4 regions of the Escherichia sp. MAL-1 genome follow, and region 4 is predicted to be linked to each of the others. Evidence: predicted binding sites of a transcription regulator. Region 4 holds the regulator's gene; each other region holds the start of a gene.

Region 1 (7,269 bases), 1.7 Mb from region 4:
ACGCGGTAGTCAACGAAATTGCACATGCTCACAATATCAGCGCGGCACAAGTATTGTTGGCGTGGGTGATCAGTCATCAGGGTGTGATGGCGATTCCAAAAGCGGCCACGATTGCCCATGTCCAACAAAATGCGGCTGTGCTTGAGGTCGAACTTTCTTCAGCGGAATTAGCTATGCTGGATAAGGCATATCCGGCACCAAAAGGAAAAACTGCGCTGGATATGGTGTGATGTTGTGTGCCGGATGCATCGCACCCGGCACACAACATTAACGTAAATTAACGTTTCGCAACGCGAATGGATTGCGCCAGATGTGCAGGTTTCTCTTTGGTCACTTTTTGCGTTTCTGAAGCGTAAGCCGTTTCTACACAAACAAATGTTTTGTAGCCATCATCCGGCATATCGCCCATGCTAATTGAAAGCGCCGGTCCCGGGTTCCAGCCGACAACGTTCAGATGATGCTGGTGGCCTACGGCGATAATACGATTCAGCGCTTCATCATTAATCACGCTGCAATCTTGTGGATTCAGATACACGCGATCGGTACGGTCAGGGAAGGTCTGAATACCATCGGTCAGTACATTTTCTTTCGCGTCATTCACTTTATCAATGAAGCGATCGCCCAGCCCACTGACGCTTACCTTAGCGATATCACCCACGTTAAAGTAGGTATGCAGGGCAGAGGTGGTTTCAAATTCGCCATGTGATTCAAGATCGATTTCACAAGTTTTACCCACGCGGAAATGTGCTAACAGCGTAAAGTCGTGCGGCCAGAATTTTTTCGTCTCTTCGCTTTGCGTCAATTCAAAAGTCAGCGCTACGCCATCAGCATCTTCATGATGTGATTTCAGCGTCCACGGCAGGTTGCGGGCAAAACCGTGCGCAGGCAGACCTTGTTGTGCCGCCGGACCAAACCACGGCCAGCAAACCGGTACGCCACCGCGAATAGCGACGCCATTTTTGAACGGTGTGTTGTTGCTCAACCACAGAACTTCTTCTTCACCCGCAGGTTTCCACGAGAGAAGGTGTGCGCCCTGTAATGCAAAAGAGGCTTTTACCTGGGGATGATCGACCACAATGAGGTCCAGTTCATCCAGTTTACGACGGGAGAGGACAGGGGAGATTTGTTCGATGACCGGAAGGGCAAAAATTTTCTTAATCATGACGCAGTCCTTTAACTTCATTTTATCAGGTAAAAAAAAGAGCGACCGAAGTCGCTCTTTTTAGATCACAGTGTCATCTCAACTTATTTGGAGATGTGAGCGATCAGGTCCAGAACTTTGTTGGAGTAACCGGTTTCGTTGTCGTACCAGGATACCAGTTTCACGAAGTTGTCGTTCAGAGCGATACCAGCTTTAGCATCGAACACGGAAGTGCAAACTTCGCCGTTGAAATCGGTAGATACTACGTCATCTTCGGTGTAGCCCAGAACGCCTTTCATTTCGCCTTCAGCAGCAGCTTTAACGGCAGCTTTGATCTGCTCGTAAGTTGCAGCTTTTTCCAGACGAACGGTCAGGTCAACTACGGATACGTTCGGGGTCGGAACGCGGAACGCCATACCAGTCAGTTTGCCATTCAGTTCTGGCAGTACTTTACCTACAGCTTTAGCAGCACCGGTAGAGGACGGGATGATGTTCTGGGAAGCGCCGCGGCCGCCGCGCCAGTCTTTGTGAGACGGGCCATCAACGGTTTTCTGAGTAGCGGTAGTAGCGTGAACGGTGGTCATCAGACCTTCGATGATGCCGAAGTTATCGTTGATAACTTTAGCCAGCGGAGCCAGGCAGTTGGTGGTGCAGGAAGCGTTGGAAACGATGTCCTGGCCAGCATATTTGTCGAAGTTAGCGCCTTTAACGAACATCGGAGTGTTGTCTTTAGACGGACCAGTCATAACCACTTTCTTCGCACCAGCGGTGATGTGTTTACGAGCAGTTTCGTCAGTCAGGAACAGACCAGTTGCTTCAGCGACAACGTCAACACCAACTTCGTCCCATTTCAGGTTAGCCGGATCACGTTCAGCGGTAACACGGATTTTTTTACCGTTAACGATCAGATGACCGTCTTTCACTTCAACGGTACCGTCGAAACGGCCGTGAGTGGAGTCATATTTCAGCATGTATGCCATGTAATCAGCGTCTAACAGGTCGTTGATTGCAACGATCTCGATGTCAGAACGTTTCTGAGCAGCACGGAAAACAATGCGACCGATACGGCCAAAACCGTTGATACCTACTTTGATAGTCATATATTCCACCAGCTATTTGTTAGTGAATAAAAGGTTGCCTGTAAAATTACAAAAACCTTACGCAGCGTCAAGCGGAATCGTGTCAATCATTGCGACAAATCAATCCTGTGCCTAAGCATTACGCGACTGACTCGCCTCACTCTTCCTTTGGGCTTGAGACCACATGGGGTCGGCGCCCCGAATTTTAAAGGGCAATTACGATAAAAATGTGATTTTCATCACGATTTAGGTGCAGCCATTTCGTCGAGATCAAGTTTAGGACAAAATTTTGCCAGTTGGTGTTAATGTTTTGTTAGAATCAGTCACGTAATGTGAGCACGATTAAAGTGAGATGTGAGCAAATGGCTAATAAACCTTCGGCAGAAGAACTGAAAAAAAATTTGTCCGAGATGCAGTTTTACGTGACGCAGAATCATGGGACAGAACCGCCATTTACGGGTCGTTTACTGCATAACAAGCGTGACGGCGTATATCACTGTTTGATCTGCGATGCCCCGCTATTTCATTCCGAAACCAAGTATGATTCCGGCTGTGGCTGGCCCAGTTTCTACGAACCGGTGAGTGAAGAATCCATTCGTTATATCAAAGACTTGTCACATGGAATGCAGCGCATAGAAATTCGTTGCGGTAACTGTGATGCTCATCTGGGGCATGTCTTTCCCGACGGGCCGCAACCAACAGGCGAACGTTATTGTGTTAACTCTGCTTCTTTACGCTTCACTGATGGCGAAAACGGCGAAGAAATCAACGGTTGAAAAAACGATTCAGCAACTTATTCCACAGGAGCGGAAAAATTATGAATCTTGATGACATTATCAACAGCATGACGCCTGAGGTATACCAGCGTTTGTCGACCGCCGTTGAACTGGGGAAATGGCCTGATGGCGTTGCGTTGACCGAGGAACAAAAAGAGAATTGCCTGCAACTGGTGATGCTGTGGCAAGCCCGCCATAATACCGAAGCACAGCATATGACAATTGACACAAATGGTCAGATGGTCATGAAGAGCAAACAGCAGTTAAAAGAAGATTTTGGTATCTCAGCAAAGCCTATTGCTATGTTTAAGTAAGTGGTTTATCCCCTTTTTGCCGCGGCTATGAAGGGGATAGCCAACAATGACCCCACGACTCGTCTCAATTATCTCGCCCCGACCTGGCTAAGTCCCAGTCCGATCTCTTGCCGTCGCGTTCACGCCTGAATGACTTCTCCTGAACTTAAGTCTCAGACCTATTTGGCCGGTAATCCCTCTCGAATTTGCTCTTTTTGCGTCCCGCCTTCCATCAACCTGTAACAGACCGAGCCATTTTCTGCGTAATTGTGATCTAAGTTGTAAAACGCAGATCATTATCTGTGTTTTACAGATTTAATGTTGACCTCAAAAATCATGTGGGTAAGTATGATGGCCATCTAAGCAAAACAAAACACAGAGGATGACGCAATGAAAGCACTGGCTCGGTTTGGCAAGGCCTTTGGCGGCTACAAGATGATTGATGTCCCACAACCCATTTGTGGCCCGGAAGACGTAGTGATTGAAATTAAAGCCGCGGCAATCTGCGGCGCAGACATGAAGCACTACAATGTCGATAGCGGTTCTGATGAGTTTAACTCTATCCGCGGCCATGAGTTCGCAGGTTGTATTGCGCAGGTTGGTGAAAAAGTCAAAGACTGGAAAGTGGGGCAACGCGTCGTGTCGGATAACAGCGGTCACGTTTGCGGCGTTTGTCCGGCCTGTGAACAGGGTGATTTTCTGTGTTGTACAGAAAAGGTAAACCTTGGTCTGGATAACAATACCTGGGGCGGTGGTTTTTCCAAATATTGTCTGGTTCCTGGTGAAATTCTCAAAATTCATCGTCATGCGTTGTGGGAAATCCCTGATGGTGTTGATTATGAGGACGCAGCCGTACTTGACCCTATCTGTAATGCCTATAAATCCATCGCGCAGCAATCGAAATTCCTTCCTGGTCAGGATGTTGTCGTCATCGGCACTGGCCCACTCGGGCTGTTTTCCGTACAAATGGCGCGGATTATGGGGGCGGTAAATATCGTCGTCGTTGGTCTGCAAGAAGATGTGGCGGTCCGCTTCCCGGTTGCAAAAGAACTGGGGGCGACGGCAGTAGTAAATGGTTCTACCGAAGATGTGGTGGCGCGCTGCCAGCAAATTTGTGGCAAAGATAATCTGGGACTGGTGATTGAATGCTCCGGTGCCAATATCGCACTGAAACAAGCCATCGAAATGCTCCGCCCGAATGGGGAAGTGGTACGCGTTGGAATGGGCTTCAAACCTCTTGATTTCTCGATTAATGACATTACCGCCTGGAATAAAAGCATCATTGGGCATATGGCCTATGACTCCACCTCATGGCGTAACGCTATCAGGCTATTAGCCAGCGGCGCTATCAAAGTCAAACCGATGATCACGCATCGTATCGGCCTGTCGCAATGGCGCGAAGGGTTTGATGCGATGGTCGATAAAACCGCAATCAAAGTGATCATGACTTACGACTTTGATGAATAACCACTCTCCTGAAGGAACGTTATCGCATGGAACAGATAACAAAACCGCATTGTGGTGCACGGCTGGATCGCTTACCTGATTGCCGCTGGCATTCGTCAATGTTTGCCATCGTCGCGTTTGGCTTGCTTGTCTGCTGGAGTAATGCCGTTGGTGGCTTGATCCTCGCGCAGCTGAAAGCGTTGGGCTGGACAGATAATTCCACCACAGCCACATTCTCAGCAATCACGACCGCCGGAATGTTTCTCGGTGCGCTGGTGGGCGGCATCATTGGCGACAAAACCGGTCGTAGAAATGCGTTCATCCTCTATGAGGCCATTCATATTGCCTCGATGGTTGTCGGTGCTTTCTCACCGAATATGGATTTTCTTATTGCCTGCCGTTTTGTGATGGGCGTTGGGCTGGGAGCTTTACTGGTTACGCTGTTTGCTGGTTTCACCGAATATATGCCCGGTAGAAATCGCGGAACGTGGTCCAGTCGGGTTTCCTTTATTGGCAACTGGTCATATCCGCTCTGTTCATTGATTGCGATGGGACTCACGCCGCTGATTAGTGCTGAGTGGAACTGGCGGGTACAACTGCTTATCCCTGCAATATTGTCGCTTATCGCTACGGCGCTGGCCTGGCGCTACTTTCCTGAATCCCCGCGCTGGCTGGAATCGCGCGGACGGTATCAGGAAGCCGAGAAAGTCATGCGGAGTATAGAAGAAGGCGTCATACGCCAGACGGGTAAACCTTTGCCGCCTGTGGTTATTGCTGATGACGGTAAAGCGCCACAAGCGGTGCCGTATTCAGCCTTACTGACAGGAGTATTACTGAAACGCGTGATATTAGGCTCTTGTGTGCTGATTGCCATGAACGTTGTGCAGTACACACTAATTAACTGGTTGCCAACAATATTCATGACCCAGGGGATTAATTTAAAAGACTCGATTGTTTTAAATACCATGAGTATGTTTGGCGCGCCATTTGGTATTTTTATTGCCATGCTGGTGATGGATAAAATTCCGCGTAAAACAATGGGTGTGGGGCTATTAATCCTGATTGCGGTGCTCGGATATATCTATTCACTGCAAACCAGTATGTTGCTCATAACGTTGATTGGTTTCTTCCTGATTACTTTCGTCTATATGTACGTTTGCTATGCCTCGGCAGTGTATGTCCCTGAAATCTGGCCGACAGAGGCCAAACTCCGTGGCTCCGGTCTGGCGAATGCGGTAGGGCGAATCAGTGGTATTGCCGCACCTTATGCCGTTGCAGTGCTGCTCAGTAGTTATGGCGTAACGGGAGTCTTTATTCTTCTGGGGGCTGTTTCAATTGTTGTCGCAATTGCTATCGCCACCATTGGAATTGAAACCAAAGGTGTCTCCGTTGAAAGTTTAAGTATTGATGCAGTAGCCAATAAATGATACGGGTGGATTCAAAATGAAAAATTCAAAAGCAATATTGCAGGTGCCGGGCACAATGAAAATTATTTCAGCAGAAATACCAGTGCCTAAAGAAGATGAAGTTTTGATTAAAGTAGAATATGTCGGTATTTGTGGTTCAGATGTACATGGTTTTGAATCAGGCCCGTTTATTCCGCCTAAAGACCCAAATCAAGAAATTGGCCTGGGTCATGAATGCGCCGGGACGGTTGTGGCTGTGGGAAGCCGCGTGCGCAAATTTAAACCGGGGGATCGGGTAAATATCGAACCTGGCGTTCCTTGCGGTCACTGTCGTTACTGTCTGGAAGGCAAATATAACATCTGCCCGGACGTTGATTTTATGGCGACACAACCCAACTACCGCGGCGCATTAACGCACTATCTGTGTCATCCGGAGAGCTTTACTTACAAACTGCCAGACAATATGGACACGATGGAAGGGGCGCTGGTGGAGCCTGCCGCAGTCGGGATGCATGCCGCGATGCTGGCAGATGTTAAACCGGGTAAGAAGATAATTATTCTGGGAGCAGGTTGTATTGGTTTGATGACGTTGCAAGCGTGCAAATGCCTGGGAGCAACGGAAATTGCCGTCGTTGATGTGCTGGAAAAACGTCTGATAATGGCGGAACAACTTGGTGCGACAGTGGTTATTAACGGCGCAAAAGAAGACACTATTGCACGCTGTCAGCAATTTACCGAAGACATGGGCGCAGATATTGTTTTCGAAACAGCGGGTTCTGCGGTCACCGTTAAACAGGCACCTTATCTGGTAATGCGCGGCGGTAAAATTATGATTGTTGGTACTGTACCGGGCGATTCGGCAATCAATTTCCTCAAAATCAATCGCGAAGTCACTATCCAGACGGTATTCCGCTATGCCAATCGTTATCCGGTCACGATTGAAGCTATTTCTTCAGGGCGATTCGATGTGAAATCGATGGTGACGCATATTTACGATTATCGGGATGTACAACAGGCATTTGAAGAGTCAGTTAACAACAAACGCGACATTATTAAAGGCGTTATTAAAATTAGCGATTAATTAATACGGGAGAACAGAATATGCTCGCAGATATCAGATATTGGGAA
Region 2 (7,269 bases), 2.0 Mb from region 4:
GTGCTGGGATTATTTGCTCTGGAAAATATTACCATGGCAGAAATGTTCGGCTGTAAAAACCGCTTTACCCGGATGGCTATTTCTAAAGAAATTGGTGGTCTTATCGCTTCCGGTTTTGGTCCTATCCTGGCGGGTATTTTCTGCACCATGACGGAATCCTGGTATCCGATCGCCATTATGATCATGGCATATTCAGTGATTGGTTTAATCTCTGCGCTGAAAATGCCAGAAGTGAAAGACCGTGATTTAAGTGCGCTGGAAGACGCCGCGGAAGATCAACCGCGTGTTGTAAGAGCTGCGCAACCTTCCAGAAGTCTGTAAATCCTCAATCCCTTCTCTTACCGGAGAGGGGATTTTTATTCATATAACAAAACATGTAGCTTGCCATATTTATATTTAAGGAATTGTTATGGGAAATAATTTGTTATCAGCAAAAGCGACACTCCCTGTTTATGATCGTAATAACCTGGCCCCAAGAATTGTTCATTTAGGCTTTGGTGCATTTCACCGTGCGCATCAGGGCGTGTATGCCGATATTCTTGCTACAGAACATTTCAGTGACTGGGGATATTATGAGGTCAACTTAATCGGCGGCGAACAGCAAATTGCCGATTTACAGCAGCAAGATAATCTTTATACCGTTGCGGAAATGTCGGCCGATGCGTGGACGGCTCGCGTCGTTGGCGTCGTTAAAAAAGCCTTGCACGTACAGATGGATGGCTTAGAAACCGTGTTGGCTGCGATGTGTGAACCGCAAATCGCGATTGTCTCTCTGACAATCACCGAAAAAGGGTATTTCCACTCTCCGGCGACCGGACAGTTAATGCTCGATCACCCGATGGTCGCTGCCGACGTGCAAAATCCCCACCAGCCGAAAACAGCAACAGGGGTGATTGTTGAGGCGCTGGCTCGCCGTAAAGCGGCAGGACTTCCCGCATTTACCGTCATGTCATGTGACAACATGCCAGAAAACGGTCATGTTATGCGTGACGTTGTCACTTCCTACGCGCAAGCCGTTGATGTAAAACTGGCACAATGGATCGAAGATAACGTGACTTTCCCATCAACAATGGTGGACCGTATTGTGCCCGCAGTGACAGAGGATACGCTGGCGAAAATCGAACAACTTACCGGTGTGCGCGATCCTGCTGGCGTTGCCTGTGAACCTTTCCGCCAGTGGGTAATAGAAGATAATTTTGTTGCCGGACGTCCGGAATGGGAAAAAGCGGGAGCAGAACTGGTTAGCGATGTACTGCCTTATGAAGAGATGAAGTTGCGCATGCTCAACGGCAGTCATTCATTCCTGGCGTATTTGGGTTATCTTGCCGGATATCAGCACATTAATGACTGTATGGAAGATGAACATTATCGTCATGCGGCGTATGGCTTGATGTTGCAGGAACAAGCGCCGACGCTGAAAGTGCAGGGCGTTGATTTGCAGGATTACGCTAACCGATTAATTGCACGCTATAGCAACCCGGCGTTACGTCATCGAACCTGGCAGATTGCGATGGATGGCAGCCAGAAATTGCCACAGCGGATGTTGGATTCTGTTCGCTGGCATCTGACGCATGACAGCAAGTTCGATCTGCTGGCGCTGGGCGTCGCGGGTTGGATGCGTTATGTCGGTGGTGTTGATGAACAGGAAAATCCGATAGAAATCAGTGACCCACTGTTACCTGTTATTCAGAAGGCTGTACAAAGTAGTGCCGAAGGGAAAGCGCGCGTCCAGTCATTGCTGGCGATTAAGGCGATCTTTGGTGATGATTTGCCAGCCAATAGCTTGTTTACTGCAAAAGTGACGGAAGCGTACTTGTCTTTATTAGCGCATGGCGCGAAAGCGACCGTGGCAAAATATTCCGTGAAGTAAAAAAAGCAATGCCGCCATCGGCGGCATTCACACGCTTAGTTCATGCCGAGACGAATCAGGTCCAGTGGTGCCAGTTTCTCTTCACAACCTTCAACAACTACGGTTTTTCCGCGGCGGATTTGCTCAGCGGTCAGACCTTCAGTATCAATCGACAGGATCTTGCCAGTGTGACCGGTGCCGCTAACCATAACACGGCTGCCAGTGGTGATTGCGTTACGGTTACGATCGTAGGTCGTCATAGGTGTTTTCTCCTTTCTGATTTACAGTCGAAGCCCACGTAACGGGCGCAATATAAATACTCCTGTCGAGTGAAATATTTTTTGTTTTTGATCAAGCTCACATCTTTTTTGATGCATGCATGAGCCATAAGGCGGGGGAAAAGACTCTCACCCCGGATGGGATGAGAGGAAATGAATTACTCTTCGCTAAACCAGTCGCTATTTTCCTGGCGGATCTGGCGCACGGATTCGCTGATTTCCTGCAAATGTTGCGTCATTGCACGTTCTACCGCATCGCCATCACGTTTTTGCAGGGCAGAGAAAATATCAAGATGCTGGCGTAACAGCATTTCTGGTGGAGAAACGTGGTCGAAACTCATATAGCGCACGCGATCAACGGTCGCTTTCAGGTTCTCAATGGTATCCCACGCCAGTTGACAGTCGGCAATCTGCGTCAGGAGTTGATGGAAGTTGTCATCAAGTTCAAAAAAATCATCCAGTTGCTTGCGCTCAATGGCAATGCGTTGCTGGTGAAGATTTTGTTCCAGTTGGTAGCACTGGCTTTCGGTAATCATGCTCGCCGCCCGACGCGCCACCGCGCACTCAATGGCCTGACGGATAAAACTGCCGTTGCGCACCTGGGCCATGGAAATTTTGTTGACGTAGCTGCCACGCTGCGGACGAATTTGAATCAGGCCGTTTTCCGCCAGTTTAATAAAGGCTTCACGAACCGGCTGGCGTGACACATTGAAACGAACAGAAACTTCTTTTTCCGACAACGGTGTGCCTGGTGCAATCAGGCAATGGACAATGTCGCGACGAAGAATACGATAAATCTGCTGATTGACAGGCTGTGTGGGATTAAGTTGCGTTTCGACGGTCATTCGTTCTTGCTTGTGAGTGAGTTAACTGCATGAGTCTACCACTTTTTTGTGACAAGCAATAACCCGGCAGTTACGCCGGGTATAAAAATTACTGACGGTGGACATTCAGTCCGGCATAGCTTTGGGTAACCGGCATCATTTCCAGGGTATTGATATTGACGTGAGCAGGCAGCGTTGACACCCACCAGACGGCTTCGCTGACATCTTCTGGCGTCAATGCAACGGTATTTTGATAGGTTTTTTCCACTTTACCGTCATCGCCTTTAAAGCGGACATTGGAAAACTCGGTGCCACCCACCAGACCCGGCTCGATGTCGGTGACGCGCACCGCCGTACCATGCAGATCCGTACGCAGATTCAGGCTAAACTGACGAACAAACGCTTTCGTCGCACCGTAAACGTTACCACCGGCATACGGCCAGCTACCTGCCGTTGAGCCAATGTTAATAATATGACCATGATTACGTTCAACCATACCCGGTAAGACGGCGCGCGTCATATATACCAGGCCTTTATTGTTGGTATCAATCATCGTTTCCCAGTCTTCAACGCTGGCTTTATGCGCAGGCTCCATGCCCAACGCCAGGCCGGCATTATTTACCAGGATATCAATATTGCTCCACTCGGCAGGGAGCGATGCCAGCATCTCTTCAATAGCGGCGCGGTTGCGAACGTCCAGTTGGGCGATATACAGATTATCTCCCAGTTCGTCTTTTAACTCCTGCAACCGTTCCTGACGACGGCCAGTGGCGATAACTTTATGCCCTTGTTGAATAAAACGACGAGTAATGCATTCACCAAAACCTGCCGTTGCTCCAGTTACTAAAACGATCATCTCACTGTTCCTCAACGCTTTTGTGTGTCAATAACATAGCACGGGATGCTTAAGAGCGGGTAATACTGGATTGCAAGATTGCACTCCGTTATCAGTAAGCCTACGCTATGGAACACCTCGCGTTCAGGAGAAGAAAATGACAACAATGAATCCTTTCCTTGTGCAAAGCACACTGCCGTATCTGGCTCCTCATTTTGATCAAATTGCCAATCATCACTATCGCCCGGCATTCGATGAGGGAATGCAGCAAAAGCGGGCAGAAATTGCTGCCATCGCGCTTAACCCGCAAACGCCTGATTTCAACAATACTATTCTGGCACTGGAACAAAGCGGAGAATTACTTACCCGCGTTACCAGCGTCTTTTTTGCGATGACTGCGGCGCATACCAATGATGAATTACAGCGTCTTGATGAACAGTTTTCCGCTGAACTGGCGGAACTGGCTAATGATATCTATCTGAACGGTGAATTATTCGCGCGGGTAGATGCTGTCTGGCAGCGCCGTGAATCCCTGGGGCTTGATAGTGAATCCATCCGCCTGGTGGAGGTGATTCATCAACGTTTTGTCCTTGCCGGAGCCAAACTTGCGCAAGCTGATAAAGCAAAATTAAAAGTACTGAATACAGAAGCTGCGACACTGACCAGTCAGTTTAACCAGCGATTACTGGCAGCAAATAAATCCGGCGGTCTGGTTGTGAACGATATCGCGCAGCTGGCAGGAATGAGTGAGCAAGAGATTGCGCTGGCGGCAGAGGCGGCTCGCGAGAAAGGTCTGGATAACAAATGGCTGATTCCGCTGCTGAATACCACCCAACAACCGGCGCTTGCCGAGATGCGCGATCGTGCGACGCGTGAAAAACTGTTTATTGCGGGCTGGACGCGAGCGGAAAAAAATGATGCCAATGATACCCGCGCTATCATTCAACGTCTGGTAGAGATTCGCGCACAGCAGGCGAAACTGCTTGGTTTTCCTCATTATGCCGCATGGAAAATCGCCGATCAGATGGCAAAAACACCTGAAGCAGCACTTAACTTTATGCGGGAAATTGTTCCAGCGGCGCGTCAACGTGCGAGCGATGAATTAGCCTCCATACAGGCGGTTATTGATAAGCAGCAGGGCGGGTTTAGCGCGCAGCCGTGGGACTGGGCATTTTATGCCGAACAGGTACGGCGGGAGAAATTTGATCTTGATGAGGCGCAGCTCAAGCCATATTTTGAATTAAACACGGTGTTGAATGAAGGTGTATTCTGGACCGCGAATCAGCTCTTCGGTATTAAGTTTGTCGAACGTTTTGATATTCCTGTCTACCATCCTGACGTTCGTGTGTGGGAAATTTTTGATCATAATGGCGTGGGACTGGCGTTATTTTACGGTGATTTCTTCGCCCGTGATTCAAAAAGCGGCGGTGCATGGATGGGCAATTTTGTTGAGCAATCAACGCTTAATGAAACGCATCCGGTAATTTATAACGTCTGCAATTATCAGAAACCCGCTGCCGGTGAGCCTGCGTTGTTACTCTGGGATGATGTAATAACCTTATTCCATGAATTTGGTCATACGCTGCACGGCCTTTTTGCCCGCCAGCGTTATGCCACGCTTTCCGGCACCAACACGCCGCGTGATTTTGTCGAATTTCCGTCGCAAATCAACGAACACTGGGCAACGCATCCGCAGGTATTCGCTCGCTACGCCCGGCATTATCAGAGCGGGGCAGCAATGCCTGACGAACTGCAACAGAAAATGCGTAATGCCAGCCTGTTCAACAAAGGGTATGAGATGAGCGAACTGCTTAGCGCCGCACTTCTCGATATGCGCTGGCATTGCCTGGAAGAAAACGAAGCAATGCAGGATGTCGATGATTTTGAATTGCGGGCGCTGGTGGCGGAAAATATGGATCTTCCTGCTATACCACCACGCTATCGCAGCAGTTATTTCGCCCATATTTTTGGTGGCGGATATGCTGCAGGTTATTACGCTTATCTGTGGACGCAAATGTTGGCCGATGATGGTTACCAGTGGTTTGTTGAGCAGGGCGGATTAACGCGTGAAAATGGGCAGCGTTTTCGCGAGGCGATCCTTTCCAGAGGTAACAGCGAAGATCTGGAACGCCTGTATCGACAATGGCGCGGTAAGGCTCCTCAGATTATGCCGATGCTGCAACATCGTGGCTTGAACATATAAACACCACCAATGGCTGGCCTGGAGATATCGCCAGGCCAGCCTGGTTATAGCAGTAATTGCAGCAGCTGGACGAGGGCAAACCTCACCGCTAAAGCTAATACCGTTTCGCAGTCGCCAGCAAAATGCATAACCGCAGTGTAGGTCTGGCCTTTAATATGCCACGCGAACCAGACGGTACCCGCTGGCGTACCATCTTCACCGCCCTCCGGTCCGCCGTAGCCGGTAATGGCAATACTGACATCAGCATCCGCACGCTCTATGGCACCTGTTGCCATTTCTGCTGCCACTTTCTCACTCACCGCAGAATATCGTTCAAGAGATTGCTGGCTTACGCTGAGGATTTTCATCTTTGCCTGATCGGTGAAAGTAACAAAGCCTGCACCGTAAAATTTGGGTGTATCTTCAGCTGCACACAGGGCGCTAGCCAACTTACCGCCGGTGCATGATTCGGCGGTAGTTAAGCGTAATTGATCCGCGATAAGTCTTTGACTCAACGCGGATGTCAGGTTTTCAATAGTGTCGGTATCTGCGAGTTGTACATTTTTATCTTTATTAATGTTCACTGTTTTTTGTCCACGCTATTATATGTAAAGGTGATTTGCTTTTTCTGTATGCTCGTCCAATATAATAATTTTCAAACATATAAATCCGATTATTCTGAAAATATGTTTAAGACTCTTCAATCTTCTTAACCTTAGTGAGTTAAATTCTCTGAATATTTGACAGCTAGTGGGCTGATTTTAAATGCCTTATAACAATTGGCAGTATTCTTATTTGGCAATTATAAAAATAGCAACCAGACTTAATAAGTCAAACCAAACGCAATTAAGGAGTTAGTATGAAATTTCAGGCCATTGTATTAGCAAGTTTTCTTGTCATGCCTTATGCGTTGGCAGATGACCAGGGCGGTTTAAAACAGGATGCAGCGCCACCGCCGCCTCATGCAATAGAAGATGGCTATCGCGGAACCGATGATGCAAAAAAAATGACCGTTGATTTCGCAAAAAACATGCACGATGGCGCTTCGGTTTCACTACGCGGTAATTTGATTTCTCACAAAGGAGAGGACCGTTACGTTTTTCGCGATAAGAGCGGTGAAATTAATGTCGTTATTCCTGCGGCCGTCTTTGATGGACGAGAAGTTCAGCCGGACCAGATGATCAACATTAGCGGCAGTCTGGATAAGAAAAGCGCGCCGGCCGTCGTTCGGGTCACTCATTTGCAGAAATAAAAATAAATTAGCCTGATGGCCTGAACTACTGGGCCATTAGGGTATTGGG
Region 3 (7,269 bases), 600 kb from region 4:
AAGTTAGCCGCAGGATCAAGCTGGACGTTACGGAAGAATTTGCCCGAGCCGGTGACAATAAACGGTGTATTTGCCAGTAAAGGCATGGGCTGGCTGAGCGGGATATAGCGCGGTTGTTGGTGGAAATTGTCGTGATATGGTGCGATATCGGCGTCATCCAGGCGTAGCGTCAGGTTGCCGCCGTTGCGCTCATCCCAGCCTTTCAGCCAGGCGTCGGTGGTGGCTTTGATCATTCCCTGGACAAACCAGGACTGAGTAATGTTTTGCATGTTCTGTGTTCCTGTAAATTCGGTGTTGTCGGATGCACGACCCGTAGGCCGGATAAGGCGCTCGCGCCGCATCCGGCAATCAATGCCTGATGCGACGCTGTCGCGTCTTATCAGGCCTACAACTATTGCCGACCTGTAGGCCTGATAAGGCACTTGTGCCGCATCCGGCAATCAATGCCTGATGCGACGCTGTCGCGTCTTATCAGGCCTACAACTGTTGCCGACCTGTAGGCCGGATAAGGCACTTGTGCCGCATCCGGCAATCAATGCCTGATGCGACGCTGTCGCGTCTTATCAGGCCTACAACTATTGCCGACCTGTAGGCCGGATAAGGCACTTGTGCCGCATCCGGCAATCAATGCCTGATGCGACGCTGTCGCGTCTTATCAGGCCTACAACTGTTGCCGACCCGTAGGCCGGATAAGGCGCTCGCGCCGCATCCGGCAGTGTTTACCCGCGGCGACTCAAAATTTCTTTCTCATAAGCCCGCACGCTCTCCAGCCATTCGCTACCTGCTGGCGTATCGTGACGTTGGCAATACATTTCCCAGACCGCCTGCCACGGCAACGATTTCTGCTCTTCCAGCAGTGCCAGACGCGCAGTGTAATCGCCCGCCGCTTCCAGCTTGCGCAGCTCAGCGGTAGGTTCCAGCAACGCACGCAGCAGGGCTTTTTTCATATTGCGTGTACCAATGACCCACGCGGCAATGCGGTTGATAGAGGCATCGAAGAAGTCAAGGCCGATATGCACCCGGTCAAACAGATCGTGACGCACAATCTCACTGGCAATTGCCTGGGTTTCATCATCCAGCAGCACTACGTGATCGCTGTCCCAGCGAACCGGACGGCTGACGTGCAGCAGCAACTGCGGCACATACAGCATGGCGGCGGAAATCTTGTCGGAAATCACTTCAGTCGGGTGGAAGTGCCCGGCGTCCAGGCACAGCGCAGTCTGGCGGCTGGAGGCATACCCCATGTAAAACTCATTGGAGCCAACCGTGTAGCTCTCTGCGCCAATGCCAAACAATTTGCTCTCAACGGCGTCGATATGGTGCGCAGGGTTTAGCTTCTCGCTGATCACCTCATCCAGTGCTGCCAGCAGACGCTGACGCGGGGCGAGACGGTCAACGGTGATATCTTTCATACCATCCGGGATCCAGATGTTCATCACCGATGGTGTGCCGAGTTGCTCGCCAAAATAGGCCGAAACGCGACGGCTGGCTTTGCAGTGATCAATCCAGAACTGGCGAATGCTGTCGTCGGCATGGGAAAGCGTAAAGCCATCGGCGCTTAGCGGATGCGAAAAACAGGAGGGGTTAAAATCCAGACCGAGCTGATTGGCTTTCGCCCATTCAACCCAGTTTTTGAAGTGCTCTGGTTTGATCTGGTCGCGCGAGACTGGCGTGTCTGATTCCAGATAGATGGCATGTAAATTAAGCCGTTTCGGCCCCGGAATCAGCCGCATAGCCTGTTCCAGATCGGCACGTAGCTCACTGGCATTACGCGCTTTGCCCGGATAATTGCCTGTGGCCTGAATCCCTCCGGTCAGCGAGCCTTCCGGGTTTTCAAAACCGGAAACATCATCGCCCTGCCAGCAGTGCATTGAAACGGGTAAACGATCAAGTTGGCGCAGCGCCTCCTCGACATCAATCCCCACCGCTGCGAAACGCTGTTTCGCCAGCTCCCAGGCCTGTTCCAGTTGAGTGGTCATGCGCAAAGCTCCTTTGTCTGTCGTGTAGAGTGAAGCTGCGCCACATAGTGGGCAATTTCACTGTCAGGATTAGGGGTAAAGGTGGTCAGATTCGCGGTGGTGCTGACGACCTGACGGAAATCATCCACATTGTTGAGTTCATCCAGCGTCATTAACTGGATGCCGATATTGCCGAGCGTCGAGGCTTCAACAGGCCCGGCGATCACCCGAATACCGCAGGCATCGGCACACAGCTGGTTGAGCAGCGTGTTCTGGCAGCCGCCGCCGACAATATGCAGTTGCGAGAAATCTTCACCACGCAGCTGCGCCAGCTCATGCAACACATCGGCATACAGCAGCGCCAGACTGTCGAAAATGCAGCGCGCCAGTTCAGCATCACTTTCCGGGATCGGTTGCGCCATTTCCCGACACGCAACCTGAATTTCGCTGCACATCTCGTCAGGATTAATAAAGCGATCGTCATTGGGATTGATGATGAAGCGGCAGGCCGGAAGTGCCTGTGTCGCGGCGATAAGCGCCGGGAGATCGTTGATTTGCCGCTCCTGAAGCACTCGCTGAAGCAGCCATAAGCCCATAATATTTTTCAGCACCCGATAGCGACCTTCCGCCCCGCCTTCATTGGTGATGTTGGTGGCCAGCGCCGTGTCATTGGTAAATGGCGTTTTGCTTTCAAAACCCATCAATGACCAGGTGCCAGAGGAGAGATAAGCGGCGCGGGAACCGTTTAACGGCGAGGCGATAACCGCGCTGGCGGTATCATGGCTGGCAACGGCGACCACCGGAATCTCATTACCCTGCGGGCAAATCCAGTGACCTATGACATTACCCGGATGCGTCGGGCGACCAAACCAGGCTTTGTTGGCCCCGCTCCACGCCAGTAGCGACTCGTCCCAGTCGTCGCTATTGATATTGACCAGTTGCGTGGTCGTGGCGTTGGTATATTCCCAGTTCATCTTGCCGGTCAGGCGATAACTGAAGTAATCCGGCATCAGCAGAGCGTGAGCAATGTGTGGAATAAGTTCAGGTTGTTGCTCCGTCAGCGCACGCAACTGATAAAGCGTATTGAAGGGCAGAAACTGGATGCCGCTACGTTGATAAATATCGCGTTTGCCGAGTTGTTGTTGTGCCTGCGCCATTAGGCCATTGGTGCGGCTATCGCGATAAGCAACGGGCAGGCCCACACGCTGACCCTGTTGGTCGAGCAGCACAAAGTCCACGCCCCAGGTATCAATCCCAATGCTATCGATACGAATCCCTTCCTCGCACACCTTGTTTAATCCAAGGCGAATGGCACTTTCCAGGCTATCCACATCCCAGGTGACATAGCCGTTCTGACTATGCAGCCCATTGTTAAAACGATGGATTTCGCGCAGCGTCAGGCTGCGGCATTCACGCTCGTAACGCGCCAGCATCACGCGCCCACTGGATGCGCCGAGATCGACGGCGACACAATTGCGAAAGGTCATAATGTGATCCTGCTGAATTTCATTACGACCAGTCTAAAAAGCGCCTGAATTCGCGACCTTCTCGTTACTGACAGGAAAATGGGCCATTGGCAACCAGGGAAAGATGAACGTGATGATGTTCACAATTTGCTGAATTGTGGTGATGTGATGCTCACCGCATTTCCTGAAAATTCACGCTGTATCTTGAAAAATCGACGTTTTTTACGTGGTTTTCCGTCGAAAATTTAAGGTAAGAACCTGACCTCGTGATTACTATTTCGCCGTGTTGACGACATCAGGAGGCCAGTATGACCGTATTACATAGTGTGGATTTTTTTCCGTCTGGTAACGCGTCCGTGGCGATAGAACCCCGGCTCCCGCAGGCGGATTTTCCTGAACATCATCATGATTTTCATGAAATTGTGATTGTCGAACATGGCACGGGTATTCATGTGTTTAATGGGCAGCCCTATACCATCACCGGTGGCACGGTCTGTTTTGTGCGCGACCATGATCGGCATCTGTATGAACATACCGATAATCTGTGTCTGACTAATGTGCTGTATCGCTCGCCGGATCGATTTCAGTTTCTCGCCGGGCTGAATCAGTTGCTGCCACAAGAGCTGGATGGGCAGTATCCTTCCCACTGGCGCGTTAACCACAGCGTATTGCAGCAGGTGCGACAGCTGGTTGCACAGATGGAACAGCAGGAAGGGGAAAATGATTTACCCTCGACCGCCAGTCGCGAGATCTTGTTTATGCAATTACTGCTCTTGCTGCGTAAAAGCAGTTTGCAGGAGAACCTGGAAAACAGCGCATCACGTCTCAACTTGCTTCTGGCCTGGCTGGAGGACCATTTTGCCGATGAGGTGAATTGGGATGCCGTGGCGGAGCAATTTTCTCTTTCGCTGCGTACGCTACATCGGCAGCTTAAGCAGCAAACGGGACTGACGCCTCAGCGTTACCTGAACCGCCTGCGACTGATGAAAGCCCGACATCTACTACGCCACAGCGAGGCCAGCGTTACTGATATCGCCTATCGCTGTGGATTCAGCGACAGCAACCACTTTTCGACGCTTTTTCGCCGAGAGTTTAACTGGTCACCGCGTGATATTCGTCAGGGACGGGATGGTTTTCTGCAATAACGCGAATCTTCTCAACGTATTTGTACGCCATATTGCGAATAATCAACTTCGTTCTCTGGCCGAGGTAGCCACGGTGGCGCATCAGTTAAAACTTCTCAAAGATGATTTTTTTGCCAGCGACCAGCAGGCAGTCGCTGTGGCTGACCGTTATCCGCAAGATGTCTTTGCTGAACATACACATGATTTTTGTGAGCTGGTGATTGTCTGGCGCGGTAATGGTCTGCATGTACTCAACGATCGCCCTTATCGCATTACCCGTGGCGATCTCTTTTACATTCATGCTGACGATAAACACTCCTACGCTTCCGTTAACGATCTGGTTTTGCAGAATATTATTTATTGCCCGGAGCGGCTGAAGCTGAATCTTGACTGGCAGGGGGCGATTCCGGGATTTAGCGCCAGCGCAGGGCAACCACACTGGCGCTTAGGTAGCATGGGGATGGCACAGGCGCGGCAGGTTATCGGTCAGCTTGAGCATGAAAGTAGTCAGCATGTGCCGTTTGCTAACGAAATGGCAGAGTTGCTGTTCGGGCAGTTGGTGATGTTGCTGAATCGCCATCGTTACACCAGTGATTCGTTGCCGCCAACATCCAGCGAAACGTTGCTGGATAAGCTGATTACCCGGCTGGCGGCCAGCCTGAAAAGTCCCTTTGCGCTGGATAAATTTTGTGATGAGGCATCGTGCAGTGAGCGCGTTTTGCGTCAGCAATTTCGCCAGCAGACTGGAATGACCATCAATCAATATCTGCGACAGGTCAGAGTGTGTCATGCGCAATATCTTCTCCAGCATAGCCGCCTGTTAATCAGTGATATTTCGACCGAATGTGGCTTTGAAGATAGTAACTATTTTTCGGTGGTGTTTACCCGGGAAACCGGGATGACGCCCAGCCAGTGGCGTCATCTCAATTCGCAGAAAGATTAATTCGCCATGCCGATGCCGACGATGTTAGCGGCGACAATAATCACCACACAACCGAGGCTCAACACCGTTACCGGACGGCGTCCTGCATTGTTCCACTCTTTCAGCACCAGCCCGACGATACCGCCGCACAATACATAGAAACTCATATGCAGCATCCAACTGATGTAGTCATACTGCGCCGGAATGCGGGCGTGGCCCCAGGCATAGAAAAAGAATTGCAGATACCACATCAACCCGCCCAGTGTCGAGAGTAACACATTGTGAATGATCAGCGATTTTGCCAGCGAGAAGTCGGCTTTTAGCGACAAATCCTTCACTTTTGCCAGACGAATAAAACAGAAACCGAGGTTAATGATCGCGCCGCCGCCCATGATGACAACATAGCTTGGCAGAGCGACATACAGTGGATCGACGCCAAGTGCGGCAGCGGCTTCATGCATCGGTTTTGCGGCGTTCATCGCAAAGGACATCCCGGCAGAGAAAATGCCGCACATCACCGCCAGCACCAGCCCTTTTTTCAGATTGAACTCTTCGGCTTTAATGCCCATCTTGCGCTCTTTCAACTGCCCGGCGCGAGTTACAATCCCTACGCCAATCAGCGCCACCAGAACGCCGAGCAACGTCATGCGTCCGCCTTCGGTGCTAATCAACACATCGAAATTGCCGTTGATAATTGGCGTCATCAGCGTACCGACAATCAACGTAATGCCAATGGCGATGCCAATTCCCATCGACATGCCGAGATAACGCATGGTCAGGCCGTAGTTGATATTACCGATCCCCCACATAGCGCCGAACAGAAAAACAGGCAGTAGCGTAGAGAGACTAAACGAGCTGTAATACGCCCAGAAATTCGGTAGTAACAGGGCGCTGATGGCCCACGGCAGAATAATCCACGAAACAATCCCACCGACTGACCACATGGTTTCCCATGACCATTTTTTTACTTTTTTGAACGGAGCGTAAAAACAGGCTGCACTGGCCGCGCCGATCAAATGCCAAAATATCCCCATCGTAATCGCGTTACTCATCTTCTTATCCTCATCATTTTTCGTCGCGTCACATCTCCGACGAGATGAGTGTAAAAATCGTGCTGTCGATTAACCTTTCGCCTGTTGCCGCCGTTGTCGATTTACTGGCAATCACGGCATTAAGTGGGTGATTTGCTTCACATCTCGGGCATTTTCCTGCAAAACCATACCCTTACGAAAAGTACGGCATTGATAATCATTTTCAATATCATTTAATTAACTATAATGAACTAACTGCTTACGCGGCATTAACAATCGGCCGCCCGACAATACTGGAGATGAATATGAGCTATACCCTGCCATCCCTGCCGTATGCTTACGATGCCCTGGAACCGCACTTCGATAAGCAGACCATGGAAATCCACCACACCAAACACCATCAGACCTACGTAAACAACGCCAACGCGGCGCTGGAAAGCCTGCCAGAATTTGCCAACCTGCCGGTTGAAGAGCTGATCACCAAACTGGACCAGCTGCCAGCAGACAAGAAAACCGTACTGCGCAACAACGCTGGCGGTCACGCTAACCACAGCCTGTTCTGGAAAGGTCTGAAAAAAGGCACCACCCTGCAGGGTGACCTGAAAGCGGCTATCGAACGTGACTTCGGCTCCGTTGATAACTTCAAAGCAGAATTTGAGAAAGCGGCAGCTTCCCGCTTTGGTTCCGGCTGGGCATGGCTGGTGCTGAAAGGCGATAAACTGGCGGTGGTTTCTACTGCTAACCAGGACTCCCCGCTGATGGGTGAAG
Region 4 (7,269 bases):
AATCGCTTCCTGATAGGCTTCTAAAGCATCATGGGCGTTTTTACGCAATAACCCGCTCTGCCACTGCGGCCACAGCCAGACAGTACCGCCGAAAGCAATTAAACAACCAATAATGGTATCGATAAGACGCGGAAGGATGTATTGCTCGCCGTTCAACCACAATAGTTGCAGGGTATACACTGCGGTAATAGTAAAACCGACCGTCGCCCAGCCGTAGTTTTTGCGCAATATCAGGTAGCTGGCGAGGGTGGTAATCAGCATCAACGTCAGGGTGTAACCTTCGGGAATTTTAAAGTGCAGCGCCACGCCCGCAATGATTAACCCGACCACGGTTCCCACGGAGCGATTCACAATCCTCAGACGGGTTGCGCCATAGCCATTTTGTGTCACCAGCAATACCGTCATCAGGATCCAGTACGACTTCGGCAGATGCAGCGCGGTGCCCATCAGGCTGGCAACGCTTAACATCACACTGAGTCGTCCGGCATTGCGTAGCGCCGGAGACTTTAGTGACAGATAACTTTTCAGCGCCGGAAGTAATGGCATTCGCCGCTGTTTATCGGCCAGTAAGTCACGGGCATAGAGCGGTTTTTGGGTGCGCAGCACGCGGGCGATGCGGCTGAAATGCCAGTAGCAGAATTGCCCAACCGGATTATCCGGATGCTGGCGGGCGATTTTTTCCAGTGCGCCAATTTGCTTTTCCATCGTAAAACGCGTTGGCAGGCGATGGTAAAGAATGTCATCAGCCAGCACGCGCAGGCGAGCGGCGACGGTTTGCGCATTCCAGCGGATAACTTCTTCCGCATGGCTACGCTCGACCAGTTTTTGCACCTCTTCCGGCTGATGCAAACTGACCGAAATATGTTCCTGCAAATCCAGCGCCTCCTGGAAAATACGCAGCATCCGCTTGTAATCGGTATTGTTTTGCGCGGAAAGCATATGCATTTGCTGATAGCACTGGGTAATTAAATCGACCGCTTTTTGCTGGCGCACCAGCAGCGGCGGCAGCGCTTTTTCAGGGTCGGTGTGCTGGGTAAGCAGGCTGTATTTGGCTTCACAATAATCTGCCAGTTCACGGTACAGCAGACTTAGTGACTCGCGCAGCGGTTGTTCGCGCCAGATCCAGAACCAAAACCAGTTAAACAATCCGTACCAGAGAGTGCCCAACGCATAGATGAGCAATGGTTCCCAGACCGGCATGTATCCCGCCAGACTGAGGGTAAAAATGGCGGCGAGCAGCGATGCGGGAAGCAATTTTGCGTGCAATGGCCCCAGCTCAGCAGTGACGCCAAGTACCAGCGTTAATCCGGTCAGCAAAAAGGGCAGGGGGACATCTTTTGCCAGTAGTAGCTGTGTCAGCAAGCTACAGGTGGCAAACAGCGACGCACCAATGATTAAGCGTTTGAAAAAACGTTTATGAGGCGTATCAAGGCCCGCAATATTGCAACAGGCAGGAACGAGGGAGAAGAGCAGACCGAATCGTAATTCGCCAAGCATTAACCCAACGGCCACGGGCAAACATAGCACCAGCGTTTGTCGAAGTGCATAGTTGATATCGGGGTGATAAATCAGTCTGCGCCACATCGGGGGAAACAAAATGGCGCGCTACCAGGTAACGCGCCACTCCGACGGGATTAACGAGTGCCGTAAACGACGATGGTTTTACCGTGTGCGGAGATCAGGTTCTGATCTTCCAGCATCTTCAGAATGCGTCCCACGGTTTCACGAGAACAGCCGACAATCTGACCAATTTCCTGACGGGTAATTTTGATTTGCATACCGTCCGGGTGAGTCATAGCGTCTGGTTGTTTTGCCAGATTCAGCAGAGTCTGTGCAATGCGGCCCGTCACGTCGAGGAACGCCAGGTTGCCCACTTTCTCTGAAGTGACTTGCAGACGACGCGCCATCTGTGCAGACAAACGCATCAGAATGTCCGGGTTTACCTGAATCAATTGGCGAAATTTTTTGTACGAAATTTCAGCCACTTCACAGGCGGTTTTCGCACGTACCCATGCGCTACGTTCCTGGCCCTCTTCAAACAGGCCCAGTTCGCCAATAAAATCACCCTGATTCAGATAGGAGAGGATCATTTCTTTACCCTCTTCGTCTTTGATCAGCACTGCCACAGAGCCTTTAACGATGTAGTACAGCGTTTCCGCTTTTTCACCCTGGTGAATAAGCGTGCTCTTGGATGGGTACTTATGAATGTGGCAATGAGACAAGAACCATTCGAGAGTCGGGTCTGTTTGCGGTTTGCCAAGCACCATGCGCGGTTATCCTCTGTTATAAGCTTTCTCCAGAGCCAGATAACGCCGCTGTCTCTGGATTGCCGAAATATGCTTCCCGCTACCTGGGAAGGGGCTATCAACTGTACTGCACGGTAATGTGACGTCCTTTGCATACATGCAGTACATCAATGTATTACTGTAGCATCCTGACTGTTTTAGCATAGCTTTCGCTTTGTGTCTCCTGGTGTCTCGCTTCAGCATGACCCAGGTCGCCTTCCGTTGCGCGATTTGGTTAGTACGCGTACTCTGTCAGGAAAATTGACGCAGTGGAGTAGCAAAAATGCAAGCGCGAGTGAAGTGGGTCGAAGGGTTAACTTTTCTGGGCGAATCCGCCTCTGGTCATCAGATTTTAATGGACGGCAACTCAGGCGATAAAGCACCAAGTCCGATGGAAATGGTGTTGATGGCGGCGGGTGGTTGCAGTGCCATCGATGTGGTTTCGATCCTGCAAAAAGGGCGTCAGGATGTGGTCGATTGTGAAGTAAAATTGACCTCTGAACGCCGCGAAGAGGCACCACGCCTGTTTACGCACATTAATCTGCATTTTATCGTCACCGGTCGCGACCTGAAAGACGCAGCGGTTGCGCGTGCGGTTGATCTCTCTGCCGAGAAATATTGTTCAGTGGCGTTGATGCTGGAAAAAGCGGTGAATATTACTCACTCGTATGAAGTGGTTGCCGCGTGACTTAACTATCCCGTTGTGAAGCCGGATAGTATTTTATCCGGCGTAATAGCAGAGTTACTCGATTTTCTTTCCTTCCATCAATCGTTGCACCAGCGGCAGCATAATTAATTCCATTGCCAGACCCATTTTGCCGCCCGGTACCACTAACGTATTGATGTGGGAAATGAATGAGCCTTGCAACATCGCCAGCAGCCAGGGGAAATCGATCCCTTCCAGATTACGAAAATGGATCACCACAAAGCTTTCATCGAGCGACGGGATACCTTTTGCCGCGAACGGGTTTGAAGTGTCGACGGTGGGAACGCGCTGGAAGTTAAGATGGGTGCGGGAAAACTGCGGTGTGATGTAGTTGATATAGTCTTCCATTGAACGCACTACTGAGTCCATCACTGCTTCTCGTGAGTGCCCGCGCTCGCTGGTGTCGCGGATCAGTTTTTGAATCCACTCAAGGTTAACGATAGGCACCACGCCGACCAGTAAGTCCACATGCTGCGCAACGTTATGCTGTGGCGTGACTACGCCGCCGTGTAAACCTTCATAAAACAGTACATCAGTGGGTTCCGGTAAAGGTTGCCAGGGGGTGAATGTCCCCGGTACCTGATTCCACGGTACGGCTTCATCGTAGGTATGCAGATATTTGCGAGATTTCCCTTTGCCGCTCTGACCGTATTCAATGAAGGTTTGTTCCAGCAGGCCGAAGTCGTTAGCCTCGGGGCCGAAGTAGCTGATATGCCGCCCGGCGTCGCGCGCTTTGCGGATCGCCATGTCCATTTCCGGGCGGGTGTAACGGTGAAAACTGTCGCCTTCCACCTCAGCTGCATGCAGATTTAACTGCGCGAATATTTTACGAAACGCGAGGCTGGTGGTGGTGGTCCCCGCGCCGCTGGATCCTGTTACCGCAATGACCGGATGTTTGGCAGACATAGTAACTCCATGACTTAGCTATCATTATTATCTCGTCCGCCGACGGTTGCAGGTTATTCGCGAAACTGACTGCGCGGCATAATATTGACCGTTTCGTGCAGCTCCGACCATACCAGCACCGCTTCTCCGCACTGTAGCTGGCGTTTGACGTCGGCGACTTTCTGTTCAAGTGTACGCTCATGTTCACCATAATCGGTGCCTTCACGTAACACAAAGCTTTCAATTAAATTTTCCAGCGTTTCGGGGGAGAGGTCTTGCCACGGAATCAACATGATTTCGCCTCCAGATACGTTGTTAACCAGTCAGGAATGCGTGACTCCAGCCACATTTGCGGATGAAGTAATGTACCGCCAATAAAGCCAACATGACCGCCATGTTCAGTCAGTTGATACTCCACCTGCGGGGGGAGACTTTCCGGTTTCGGGATCACCTGATGATCCATAAACGGATCGTCTTTGGCGTGAATAATCAGCGTCGGTTTGGCGATCCGGTTCAGCATCGGCATGGCGCTACACTGACGATAATAGTCGATAGCGTCGGCGTAGCCGTGAATTCTGGCGGTGATGAGATCGTCAAATTCACGGATGCGACGTACCGATTTTAACTGCGCGAGATTAATCGGCAGCGTTCCGGGGTAGGCTGCCAGCTTGCGCGCGGCATTGGCTTTTAACAGGTTCAGCAAGTAACGCTGATAAACGCGGGAAAAGCCCTTTTCCATATGATAGCTACAGGCTTCCAGCATAAACGGCGCAGAGACAATCACCGCCGCATCAACCGGGAGATCATTGCCTTCCTTTGCCAGCAAACAGGCCAGCATATTACCGCCGAGCGAATAGCCGACGGCAGCCGTTGGCGCATGACCAAATTCGCGTTGCAGCCAGCGTAAAAACCAACTGGCGTCTTCGGTTTCGCCCGAATGGTAAATGCGGTGCATACGGTTTGGTTCACCGCTGCATCCGCGAAAATGCATCACCACGCCCAGCCAGCCGCGCTTTTGCGCCGCCTCAACCAGACCGTGGGCGTAAGGGCTGTTGAGACTGCCTTCCAGCCCGTGAAACACCACCAGACGAGGTTTATGTTGCGCCTGTGCAGGGTTTTCACTCCACGCAAGATCGACAAAATCGCCGTCGGGCAACTCCAGCCGCTGCCAGTACGGGGTGAATTTCACCTGACGACGAAACAGACGCGGCAGCATGGTTTGCAGATGACAATTGCTAAAGCCGCGCATGGGGATGAATTCAGCACTGCTGCTGAATTCATTGGCATCGGTCGTCGTTATCTGCGCCATCAGTTGCTTTGGCCTTCCAGCAGCATCTGCTCAAGCTGCTCCTGGGCTTCCAGCCATGCCATTTCGCACTCTTCCAGGCCGGATTTGGCGCTGGCTTGCTGTTGCAGGCAGGCGGTCAACTCCGCTTTACGGCTCTGGTCATACAGTTCGCTGTCGCCGAGTTTCTCTTCCGCCTGCGCCAGTTGCGCGTTCAGCTTCTCCATCTCTTTTTCCAGACGGGCAATCTCTTTACGCAGTGGCTGGGTTTGCGCACGCAGCTCAGCTTCCCGACGCTTCTGATCTTTACGTGCCTGGGCGCTGTTCGCATTCTCTTTTGGCGCTTCGTCGGTCTGGTTTTCCTGCTTTTGTACGTCGCTCAACCACTGTTGATAATCTTCCAGATCGCCGTCGAACGGTTCGACTTTACGATCGTGAACCAGGTAGAGATCGTCAGTGGTGGAACGCAGCAAATGACGGTCGTGCGAAACGACAACCAGCGCGCCTTCAAACTCGATTAATGCTTCGGTGAGTGCCTGACGCATGTCGAGGTCAAGGTGGTTAGTCGGTTCGTCGAGCAGCAGCAGATTCGGCCGCTGCCAGACAATTAATGCCAGCACCAGGCGGGCTTTTTCCCCACCGGAGAAGCGGCGCGTTTCTTCGGTTACTTTATCGCCCTGGAAACCAAAGCCGCCGAGGTAGTCACGCAGTTTTTGTTCCAGCTCCTGCGGCGCTAAACGTGCCAGATGTTGAATAGGTGATTCGTCGGCGCGCAGGTATTCAAGTTGATGCTGGGCGAAGTAGCCGAGTTTGATCCCTTTCGCCAGACCAATTTCACCGCTGACTGGCGCAAGTTCACCGGCTAACAGTTTGATTAATGTCGATTTACCCGCGCCATTGCGGCCTAACAGACCAATACGCGAGCCGGGCACCAGGTTCAGTTTAATCGAGTCGAGAATAATGCGATCGCCATAGCCCGCGCTGACTTTTTCCATCTTCAGTAACGGATTTGGCAGGCTTTCCGGCGCGCGGAAGCTAAAGCGGAACGGGTTGTCGACGTGCGCGGGGGCAATTAGCTCCATACGCTCGAGCATCTTAATGCGGCTCTGGGCCTGCTTCGCTTTGGTGGCTTTGGCACGGAAACGGTCGATATAACTTTGCAGATGCGCTACGCGTTCCTGCTGGCTTTCGTACATCGCTTGTTGCTGCGCCAGACGGGTGGCGCGCTGTACTTCAAACGAACTGTAGTTGCCGGTGTACTCGAACATGCTTTGTTGTTCGATATGAATAATTTTATCGACGATCGGATCGAGGAAGTCGCGGTCGTGAGAGATCAGGATCAGCGTGCCCTGATAGCTCTTCAGCCATTTTTCCAGCCAGATAACGGCATCGAGATCGAGGTGGTTAGTCGGTTCGTCGAGCAGCAGCAAGTCTGAACGGCAAATCAGCGCCTGGGCAAGGTTAAGACGCATACGCCAGCCCCCGGAAAAATCACTTACCGGGCGCTCCAGTTGTTCATTGCTGAAACCGAGGCCGTGCAGCAGGCTGGCAGCACGGGAGCGAATACTCCATGCGTCAATAGCATCCAGCTTGCCATGAATGGTCGCAATGGCGTGCCCGTCGTTACGTTCGTTGGCGTCGTGTAGCTGCGCTTCTAGTTGACGATATTCACGGTCGCCGTCAATGACATATTCCAGCGCCGCTTGCGGTAACGCCGGCGTTTCCTGATTCACCCACGCCAGTTGCCAGCTTCCCGGAAAGGTGTAGCTGCCGCCGTCGGCGCTGATTTCATTTTTCAGCAATGCCAGCAGGGTAGATTTACCACAGCCGTTTTTACCCACCAGGCCGACTTTCTGCCCAGGGTTGATGGTGGCGGTGGCATTATCCAGCAGGACGCGCACGCCGCGACGAATTTGTAACGAGGAGAAAACAATCATAAGGTGCCGTATGTTCAGACTATGTTAACTTATCATTATGATAATGTAATGTATGGGCGAGCTGCCGCACCGGGCGCAATGGTAGCCCAAAACAGCGACTATACACAAAAACCATACCGGGAGGGGGATGATGTCTCAGCCAGCGAAAGTTTTGCTGCTGTATGCCCATCC

The links. The regulator CRP, encoded in region 4, controls carbon source genes, mostly activating them, when cyclic AMP is high. The targets are predictions, from matches to a motif close to ATGTGANNNNNNTCACAT.
Region 1: msrB (peptide-methionine (R)-S-oxide reductase MsrB) is a predicted target of CRP. The motif match lies at 2,448-2,465, and genes of this name have one in related genera.
Region 2: ydfZ (putative selenium delivery protein YdfZ) is a predicted target of CRP. The motif match lies at 2,195-2,212, and genes of this name have one in related genera.
Region 3: rhaS (HTH-type transcriptional activator RhaS) is a predicted target of CRP. The motif match lies at 3,588-3,605, and genes of this name have one in related genera.

What each region holds. Positions count from the first base shown of each region.
Region 1 is NZ_CM129609.1:2,144,357-2,151,625, forward strand. Features, by position in the region: gene yeaE (methylglyoxal reductase YeaE) at 1-230, shown strand, start outside; gene ACU8XX_RS10445 (D-hexose-6-phosphate mutarotase) at 278-1,162, opposite strand; gene gapA (glyceraldehyde-3-phosphate dehydrogenase) at 1,246-2,241, opposite strand; gene msrB (peptide-methionine (R)-S-oxide reductase MsrB) at 2,583-2,996, shown strand; gene ACU8XX_RS10460 (YeaC family protein) at 3,038-3,310, shown strand; gene ACU8XX_RS10465 (zinc-binding dehydrogenase) at 3,680-4,756, shown strand; gene ACU8XX_RS10470 (MFS transporter) at 4,783-6,162, shown strand; gene ACU8XX_RS10475 (NAD(P)-dependent alcohol dehydrogenase) at 6,179-7,222, shown strand; gene ACU8XX_RS10480 (ketose-bisphosphate aldolase) at 7,243-7,269, shown strand, end outside.
Region 2 is NZ_CM129609.1:2,415,725-2,422,993, forward strand. Features, by position in the region: partial or broken gene ydfJ (MHS family MFS transporter YdfJ) at 1-321, shown strand, start outside; gene ACU8XX_RS12005 (mannitol dehydrogenase family protein) at 410-1,870, shown strand; gene ydfZ (putative selenium delivery protein YdfZ) at 1,906-2,109, opposite strand; gene rspR (DNA-binding transcriptional regulator rspR) at 2,286-2,972, opposite strand; gene ydfG (bifunctional NADP-dependent 3-hydroxy acid dehydrogenase/3-hydroxypropionate dehydrogenase YdfG) at 3,061-3,807, opposite strand; gene dcp (peptidyl-dipeptidase Dcp) at 3,944-5,989, shown strand; gene ACU8XX_RS12030 (2-oxo-tetronate isomerase) at 6,034-6,552, opposite strand; gene ydeI (YdeI family stress tolerance OB fold protein) at 6,828-7,220, shown strand.
Region 3 is NZ_CM129609.1:4,728,960-4,736,228, reverse strand. Features, by position in the region: gene rhaD (rhamnulose-1-phosphate aldolase) at 1-269, opposite strand, end outside; gene rhaA (L-rhamnose isomerase) at 720-1,979, opposite strand; gene rhaB (rhamnulokinase) at 1,976-3,445, opposite strand; gene rhaS (HTH-type transcriptional activator RhaS) at 3,733-4,569, shown strand; gene rhaR (HTH-type transcriptional activator RhaR) at 4,643-5,491, shown strand; gene rhaT (L-rhamnose/proton symporter RhaT) at 5,488-6,522, opposite strand; gene sodA (superoxide dismutase [Mn]) at 6,807-7,269, shown strand, end outside.
Region 4 is NZ_CM129609.1:396,584-403,852, forward strand. Features, by position in the region: gene ACU8XX_RS01830 (YccS/YhfK family putative transporter) at 1-1,584, opposite strand, end outside; gene crp (cAMP-activated global transcriptional regulator CRP) at 1,635-2,267, opposite strand; gene ACU8XX_RS01840 (OsmC family protein) at 2,569-2,973, shown strand; gene ACU8XX_RS01845 (phosphoribulokinase) at 3,028-3,897, opposite strand; gene ACU8XX_RS01850 (YheU family protein) at 3,951-4,169, opposite strand; gene ACU8XX_RS01855 (hydrolase) at 4,163-5,185, opposite strand; gene ACU8XX_RS01860 (ABC transporter ATP-binding protein) at 5,185-7,098, opposite strand; gene kefG (glutathione-regulated potassium-efflux system ancillary protein KefG) at 7,229-7,269, shown strand, end outside.